Regions from separate parts of the Streptomyces sp. NPDC058001 genome, predicted to be linked through region 1. Evidence: predicted binding sites of a transcription regulator. Region 1 holds the regulator's gene; the other holds the start of a gene.
What was found. The regulator HrcA, encoded in region 1, represses chaperone genes, less so after heat shock. The targets are predictions, from matches to a motif close to TTNGCACTCNGNNNNNCNGAGTGCNAA.
Positions count from the first base shown of each region.

Region 1 (4,350 bases):
ACGTTGTCGCGGTGGGTGCCCTGGTGGCCGCCCGCCTCGATGCCCTGCGCGATCACACCGTCCGCGCCGACCCACTGCACGGTCTGCGCCTCCTCGGGCGTGGTGGCCGTGACGAGAGTGAGGGTGCCGACCCGCTTGAGGGATTCCACCACCTCGCGGGTGGGGCAGCCGAAGTGGAAGGAGACGACCGGGACCGGATCGTCCACCAGGATCGCCAGCTTGGCCACATAGCCGTCGTCGAGTCCGACGTCCGGGTCGCCGAGCCGGGTCTCGTACCAGGCGGCCTCGCCGGCGAGCTGGTGACGGTAGACGACGATGGCCGCCGGGTCGGCGTGGTCGGGCTGGGGCAGGAACAGATTGACACCGAAGGGGCGCCCGGTGAGGCCGCGCACCTGCTTGATCTCCTCGTACATCCCGTCGGCGGTCTTGTAACCGGCGGCGAGAAATCCGAGCCCGCCCGCGTCGGAGACGGCCGCCGCGAGCTGGGGCCGGGAAACGCCGCCCGCCATGGGCGCCTGCACGATCGGGCGTGGGAAGAGATCGGTCAGTGCGGAGGACATGACGGCATGTTGTCACGTCCCCCGCACAAGTCCGAATCCAGCCGTCCGGCTGGCATATTCCGCTGGCGGTATGGCTTTACCGGCGGTAAGCCGACACCCATTTCGACCGAAAGTCAGCCGTACGTCAGCGGCCGTTGAACGCGTCCTTCAGGCGGGAGAAGAGCCCCTGCTGTCCTGGCTGAAACTGACCGATCGGGCGCTCCTCACCGCGCAGCACGGCCAGCTCCCGAAGGACCCGCTCCTGTTCCGGATCGAGCTTCGACGGGGTCTGCACCTCGACATGCACGATGAGGTCACCGCGCCCGCCGCCCCGCAGATGGGTCACCCCGCGCCCGTGCTTGGGGATGGACTGCCCGGACTGGGTGCCCGGTCTGATGTCGACCTCTTCGAGGCCGTCCAGGGTCTCCAGGGGCACCTTGGTGCCCAGCGCGGCGGCCGTCATCGGGAGGGTCACCGTGCAGTGCAGATCGTCGCCGCGCCGCTGGAACACGGAGTGCGGCAGCTCGTGGATCTCGACATAGAGATCACCGGCGGGGCCGCCGCCGGGGCCGACCTCGCCCTCGCCCGCGAGCTGGATCCGGGTGCCGTTGTCGACGCCCGCCGGGATCTTCACCGTCAGCGTGCGGCGCGAGCGGACCCGGCCGTCACCGGCGCACTCCGGGCACGGGGTGGGCACCACGGTGCCGAAGCCCTGGCACTGGGGGCACGGCCGCGATGTCATGACCTGGCCGAGGAACGACCGGGTCACCTGGGAGACCTCGCCACGCCCGCGGCACATGTCGCAGGTCTGCGCGCTGGTGCCGGGGGCCGCGCCCTCGCCGCTGCACGTGGTGCAGACGATGGCCGTGTCGACCTGGATGTCCTTGGTGGTCCCGAAGGCCGCCTCGTCCAGCTCGACCTCCAGCCGGATCATCGCGTCCTGGCCGCGCCGGGTGCGCGAGCGGGGGCCGCGCTGGGACGCCGTACCGAAGAAGGCGTCCATGATGTCCGAGAAGTTGCCGAAGCCACCGGCCCCGAAACCGCCCGCGCCGCCGCCCGCCTGCGAGAGCGGGTCACCGCCGAGGTCGTAGACCTGCTTCTTCTGCGGGTCCGACAACACCTCATAGGCGGCGTTGATCTCCTTGAACCGCTCCTGGGTCTTCGGATCGGGGTTCACGTCCGGATGCAGCTCGCGCGCGAGCCTCCGGAACGCCTTCTTGATCTCGTCCTGGGAAGCGTCGCGGCGCACGCCGAGTACGGCGTAATAGTCCGTGGCCACTTACGACTCCGCCAGGATCTGTCCGACGTAACGTGCCACTGCGCGTACTGCTCCCATCGTTCCCGGGTAGTCCATGCGGGTCGGGCCGACCACGCCGAGCTTGGCCACTGCCTCGCCGCCCGAACCGTAGCCCACCGACACGACGGACGTGGAGTTGAGTCCCTCATGCGCGTTCTCATGACCGATCCGTACGGTCATGCCCGAATCCTCGGCACCGCCCAGGAGCTTGAGAAGCACGACCTGCTCCTCAAGGGCCTCCAGAACGGGCCGGATCACCAGAGGGAAGTCGTGCCCGAAGCGGGTCAGATTGGCGGTGCCGCCGATCATCAGCCGCTCCTCGGTCTCCTCGACCAGCGTCTCCAGCAGAGTGGAGAGCACGGTCGAGACGATGCCGCGGTCCTCCGCCTCGAAGGCGTCGGGCAGATCCTGCACCAACTGCGGCACATCTGTGAAACGGCGGCCCGCGACCCTGCTGTTCAGCCGGGCCCGCAGATCGGCGAGCGACGCCTCACCGAAGGGCGCCGGACAGTCCACCATCCGCTGCTCGACCCGGCCGGTGTCGGTGATCAGTACGAGCATCACCCGGGCCGGGGCCAGCGAGAGCAGCTCGACATGGCGCACCGTCGAGCGGGTCAGCGAGGGGTACTGCACGACGGCGACCTGCCGGGTGAGCTGCGCGAGCAGCCGCACGGTCCGGCCCACCACGTCGTCCAGGTCGACGGCGCCGTCGAGGAAGTTCTGGATGGCGCGGCGCTCGGGCGCCGTCATCGGCTTCACGCCGGCGAGCTTGTCGACGAACAGGCGATACCCCTTGTCCGTGGGGATCCGCCCGGCGCTGGTGTGCGGCTGGGCGATGTACCCCTCGTCCTCCAAGGCCGCCATGTCGTTGCGCACGGTCGCCGGTGAGACGCCGAGGCTGTGCCGTTCGGTCAGCGCCTTGGAACCCACGGGCTCCTCGGTGCCGACATAGTCCTGGACGATGGCGCGCAGCACTTCGAGCCTGCGTTCACTGAGCATCGCGCGCACCTCCAGCTTCATGTGTTCCCTGCCCCGGTCCGGCACATGCCCGGCCCCTCTGGCACTCAGGGCAGCCGAGTGCCAACATTCCCTGAGCCAGTGTACGGCCGGTGGGTACGCCGGTAGCAAGGCCGGGCCCTGCCTATGTCGTACGGGGACGGCCGGTGGGCTTAGCGTCGAGCTATGGGTATCGCTGCGGGTATCGCTTGGGAAGAGCCGGGGTGGGAGCGGGTGGCCCCCGGTGTCGGCCGACGGCGGCTTCCGGCCTGGGACTGCACGGCGGGGCTGGTCGCCGGGGACGAGGGCGCGCTGCTGATCGACACCGGCGCGACGGTACGCGAGGGGGCGGGGCTGCGCCGGGACACCGGAGTACTCCTGGGCACGGACCGCCGGGTCACCCACGTGGCACTGACCCATCCCCACTTCGACCATGTCCTGGGCACATCGGCGTTCGCGGGTGTGGAGGTGTACGGGGCGCTGGGCATGGGCGAACTCTTCACACGCGGCGCCGACGAGCTGCGTACGGACGCGGTACGGCACGGGGTCGAGCCCCGGGCCGCGGCGGAGGCCGTCGACCTGCTCGTCCGCCCCCGGCACGAGGTCCCCGACGAGTGGGGGGTCGATCTGGGCGGCGGGGTGCGGGCGCTCCTGGTGAATCTGGGCGCCGCGCACTCGGGCCACGATCTGGCGGTCGTGGTCCCCGGTTCTCCCCCGGTCGTGTTCTGCGGCGACCTGGTCGAGGAGTCCGGGTGGCCGCAGACGGGCCGGGACTCGGTCCCGGCCCGCTGGCCCGCCGCCCTGGACCGTCTCCTGGAGCTGGGCGGCGAGGACGCGCGGTACGTCCCCGGGCATGGTTCTGTCGTGAATGCGGAGTTCGTCAGGGCCCAACGCGAGCGGCTGGCCAGGAGATTCGGCGTGTCGTGAGCCACGCCCGGCCCCTTCTTCCTATCGTCGGGCGAATGCGCCCGTACTCGGCGGACCTGACTCCGCCCTGGAAGAAGAAGCAGCCCGTACCCGAGGTACCGGCCGAGCCGGGGCTCGTGGTCGAGGAGCCGGAGACCGGGTTCTGCGGTGCGGTGATCCGGTGCGAGGCGGGGACGGTCACGCTGGAGGACCGGTTCGGCAAGCACCGGGTCTTTCCGCTGGAGCCGCGCGGGTTCCTTCTGGAGGGCCGGGTGGTGACCCTGGTCCGGACGGCCACGGGTGCGCCGGTGCGGCCGACCCGTACCGCGTCCGGTTCGGTGGCGGTGCCCGGGGCGCGGGCGCGGGTGGCCCGTGCCGGGCGGATCTACGTCGAAGGCCGGCACGACGCGGAACTCGTCGAGAAGGTGTGGGGCGACGACCTCCGGATCGAGGGCGTGGTGGTCGAGTACCTGGAGGGCGTGGACGACCTCCCGGCGATCGTCGCGGAATTCGCGCCAGGCCCGGACGCCCGCCTCGGCGTCCTGGTCGACCACCTCGTGCCCGGCAGCAAGGAGTCCCGTATCGCCGCGGAGGTCGCCGACGAGTTCGCCC
Region 1 is NZ_JBHVQT010000002.1:505,665-510,014, reverse strand. It holds gene ACFVT5_RS05680 (nitronate monooxygenase) at 1-560, opposite strand, end outside; gene dnaJ (molecular chaperone DnaJ) at 685-1,818, opposite strand; gene hrcA (heat-inducible transcriptional repressor HrcA) at 1,819-2,835, opposite strand; gene ACFVT5_RS05665 (MBL fold metallo-hydrolase) at 3,019-3,759, shown strand; gene ACFVT5_RS05660 (DUF3097 domain-containing protein) at 3,795-4,350, shown strand, end outside.

Region 2 (4,350 bases), on a different contig from region 1:
CTGACGCCTTCGACAACGGCTACACCCTCACCCTGACCATCGCCGCGGCGGCCCTCGCGGCCGGCGGCCTGTTCACGTACCGCAGTCTCCGGCGGGGCACCCCGGCCCCCAACGAGCAGACGGAACCGGCCGACCAGACCGCGTAACCATCAGGCCCGCCCGAACGTCAGGCCCGCCCGAAGCGCTCGTCGCGCCCCGGAAACGCCCGAAGGCGGCACCCCCTGGGAGAGGGGTGCCGCCTTCAGGTTCGGTAGGACGGGTGATCGACCTGAGGGTCGGTCAGAAGTCCATGTCTCCGCCCGGCATGCCGCCCGGAGCCGCGGCCCCGGCCTTCTCCGGCTTGTCGGCGATGACGGCCTCGGTGGTGAGGAAGAGCGCCGCGATGGAGGCGGCGTTCTGCAGCGCGGAACGCGTCACCTTCGCCGGGTCGATGATGCCCTCGGCGATCATGTCGACGTACTCACCCGTGGCGGCGTTCAGACCGTGGCCGACGGCCAGGTTGCGCACCTTCTCCACGACGACGCCACCCTCAAGGCCACCATTGACGGCGATCTGCTTGAGCGGGGCCTCCAGGGCGAGCTTCACCGCGTTGGCACCGGTGGCCTCGTCGCCCTCCAGCTCCAGCTTGTCGAAGACCGCGGACGCCTGGAGCAGGGCCACGCCACCACCGGCGACGATGCCCTCCTCGACGGCGGCCTTGGCGTTGCGCACCGCGTCCTCGATGCGGTGCTTGCGCTCCTTCAGCTCCACCTCGGTGGCGGCACCGGCCTTGATGACGGCCACGCCGCCGGCCAGCTTCGCCAGACGCTCCTGGAGCTTCTCGCGGTCGTAGTCCGAGTCGCTGTTCTCGATCTCGGCGCGGATCTGGTTGACCCGTCCCGCGACCTGGTCGGCGGAGCCGGCGCCGTCGACGATCGTGGTCTCGTCCTTGGTGATGACGACCTTGCGGGCGCGGCCGAGCAGGTCGATCCCGGCGTTCTCCAGCTTGAGGCCGACCTCCTCGGAGATGACCTCGCCACCCGTGAGGATCGCGATGTCGCCGAGCATGGCCTTGCGGCGGTCACCGAAGCCCGGGGCCTTGACGGCGACGGACTTGAAGGTGCCCTTGATCTTGTTGACGACCAGGGTCGACAGGGCCTCGCCCTCGACGTCCTCGGCGATGATCAGCAGCGGCTTGCCCGACTGCATGACCTTCTCCAGGAGCGGGATCAGGTCCTTGACGCTGCCGATCTTGGAGTTGGCGATCAGGATGTACGGGTCGTCGAGCGACGCCTCCATCCGCTCCATGTCGGTGGCGAAGTAGGCCGAGATGTAGCCCTTGTCGAAGCGCATACCCTCGGTGAGTTCCAGCTCCAGACCGAAGGTCTGGGCCTCCTCGACGGTGATGACGCCTTCCTTGCCGACCTTGTCCATCGCCTCGGCGATCAGCTCGCCGATCTGGGTGTCGGCGGCGGAGATGGAGGCCGTCGAAGCGATCTGCTCCTTGGTCTCCACGTCCTTGGCCTGCTCAAGCAGGGCGGCGGAGACGGCCTCGACGGCCTTCTCGATACCGCGCTTGAGGGCCATCGGGTTGGCACCGGCCGCTACGTTCCGCAGACCTTCGCGGACGAGCGCCTGGGCCAGGACGGTCGCGGTCGTCGTGCCGTCACCGGCGACGTCGTCCGTCTTCTTCGCGACCTCCTTGACCAGCTCGGCGCCGATCTTCTCGTACGGGTCCTCGAGCTCGATCTCCTTGGCGATGGAGACACCATCGTTGGTGATCGTGGGGGCGCCCCACTTCTTCTCAAGGACGACGTTGCGGCCCTTGGGGCCAAGGGTGACCTTGACGGCGTCGGCGAGCTGGTTCATCCCGCGCTCGAGACCGCGCCGTGCCTCCTCGTCGAACGCGATGATCTTGGCCATGTGAAGTGGTCCTCCCGGACAGGGGTGGATTGCTCCGGATCGTGTCGGCGCCCGCGACGGACGGTCCCGGCCCTGGTGGTTCCTTGCTCCACCCGGTCCCGGGACCTCGCTGACCCGATCCAAGTTCTGTCACTCTCACTGGGAGAGTGCTAACGCCAATGATTAGCACTCGCCCCACCCGAGTGCAAGCGGCTTGGGCAGACCCGGACACCCGCAAGCCGGTACGTACCGGTACACCGGGCACGCGCCGGACGCGGCTCGGGCGCGGCTCAGCGGGGGCGATTGGGCGACGTCGGGGGGGCGCACACGCGAAAGGTCCGCGCCCCATGTCTGGGACGCGGACCTTTCGCGTGAGTGTGTCGCGTGAGTGCGTCGGTGGTCGATCGCGCCGAGATCAGACGGCGAGCTTGACCATGTCCGCCTGCGGCCCCTTCTGACCCTGCGAGATCTCGAACTCGACCCGCTGGCCTTCTTCCAGGGTGCGATAGCCGTCCATTTGAATCGCGCTGTAGTGGACGAAAACATCCGCACCACCGTCGACCGCGATGAAGCCGTAGCCCTTCTCCGCGTTGAACCACTTGACGGTGCCCTGAGCCATGCCTAACTCCCCTATTACTGGCCCTTGCACGGGACCACACTTCGCGGACCCGGGTCAGACCTCACCCCCCAACGGCTGGGGGTGTGCGCCGGAACGCGTCGACCGCCGCTGAATGTATCTGCCCAACTGCCGTCTGCAACAGGTCAATCGGACGAGAAATCTGGGCACGCGTGATCGGAAATTTCCGGCGGATTGAATGGAATTCAGGGCAACTCGGGCCCGACAAAGGCCATTTAGGACGCAAATTGGCGGGGCGCTTTGGCTACTTCTTGTCGCCGTTCGACCGAGAACTCATATGCGCGCGGCACTGGCGGCGGCGCCATTTCCCCAACTCTATCGCGCTCAACCCTACAGAATTGCCCCCTCCGCTTCTCTCGCGGAGGGGGCAACAGAGGTCACGCTGCGCAGTCGTTACGGGAGTCGCGCTCCGGTCGGGAGTCGGGCTCCGGTGCCGGGTCAGCCGCCCGCGACCGCCGGGATGATCGAGACACCGGCACCGTCCGGCGTGGCCGTCTGGAGGCCCTGCTCGAAGCGGACGTCGTCGTCGTTCACGTACACGTTGACGAAGCGGCGGAGCTTGCCCTCGTCGTCCAGGACGCGGGCGGAGATCCCGGCGTGGTTCTTCTCCAGGTCGGCGATGACCTCCCCGAGGGTCGTGCCCTCGGCGGCGACCTCGGCCCGGCCGCCGGTGTAGGTACGCAGAATGGTGGGGATGCGGACGTTGACGCTCATGTTCGGCCTTTCCGGTCGATCCGTCGTACAGGCGTTATCCGGCCAGGCCCGCGTCGCGGAACGCGTCCAGGCTCGGGCGGATGGTCGCGGTCGGGCCGGTCGTCGGCGCCACCGCGTCCAGGGTCTTCAGGCCGTCGCCCGTGTTCAGCACGACCGTCGTCAGCGTGGGGTCGATCAGACCCGCCTCGATGAGCTTCTTGGTCACGCCGACGGTCACCCCGCCCGCCGTCTCGGCGAAGATGCCCTCGGTCTGCGCGAGCAGCTTGATCGCGTCGACCACCTGCTCGTCGTTCACGTCGTCCACGGCGCCGCCGGTGCGACGGGCGATGTCGAGGACATAGGGGCCGTCGGCCGGGTTGCCGATGGCGAGGGACTTGGCGATGGTGTTCGGCTTCTGCGGCTTCACCACGTCGTGCCCGGCCTTGAAGGCGACGGACACCGGCGAGCAGCCCTCGGCCTGGGCACCGAAGATCTTGTACGGCTTGTCGGCGACCAGCCCGAGCTTGATCAGCTCCTGAAGGCCCTTGTCGATCTTCGTGAGCTGGGAGCCCGAGGCGATCGGGATGACCAACTGGTCCGGGATCTCCCAGCCGAGCTGCTCACAGATCTCGTACGCCAGGGTCTTGGAGCCCTCGCCGTAGTACGGGCGCAGATTGACGTTGACGAAGCCCCAGCCCTCGCCCAGCGGGTCGCCGATCAGCTCGGAGCAGAAGCGGTTCACATCGTCGTACGTGCCCTCGATGCCGATCAGCTCGCCGCCGTAGACCGCGGCCATGACGACCTTGCCCTGCTCCAGGTCGTGCGGGATGAACACGCAGGAGCGGAAGCCCGCGCGGGCGGCTGCGGCGCCGACCGCGCCGGCCAGATTGCCCGTCGAGGAGCAGGACAGGGTGGTGAAGCCGAAGGCGCGGGCGGCCTCGATGGCCTGCGCGACGACACGGTCCTTGAAGGAGTGCGTGGGGTTGCCGGAGTCGTCCTTGATGAACAACTTGCCCTGCTGGACGCCGAGTTCACGGGCCAGGTTGTCGGCCTTGACGAGCTTGGTCCAGCCGGGGTTCAGATTCGGCTTGGACGCGACGTCGGCGGGGACGGGCAGCAGCGGTGCGTACCGCCAGATG
Region 2 is NZ_JBHVQT010000004.1:470,022-474,371, forward strand. It holds gene ACFVT5_RS11890 (MFS transporter) at 1-146, shown strand, start outside; gene groL (chaperonin GroEL) at 280-1,902, opposite strand; gene ACFVT5_RS11900 (cold-shock protein) at 2,297-2,500, opposite strand; gene ACFVT5_RS11905 (MoaD/ThiS family protein) at 2,957-3,232, opposite strand; gene thrC (threonine synthase) at 3,267-4,350, opposite strand, start outside.
Region 2: a site for HrcA is predicted at 2,065-2,091, ahead of groL (chaperonin GroEL). Genes of this name have one in related genera too.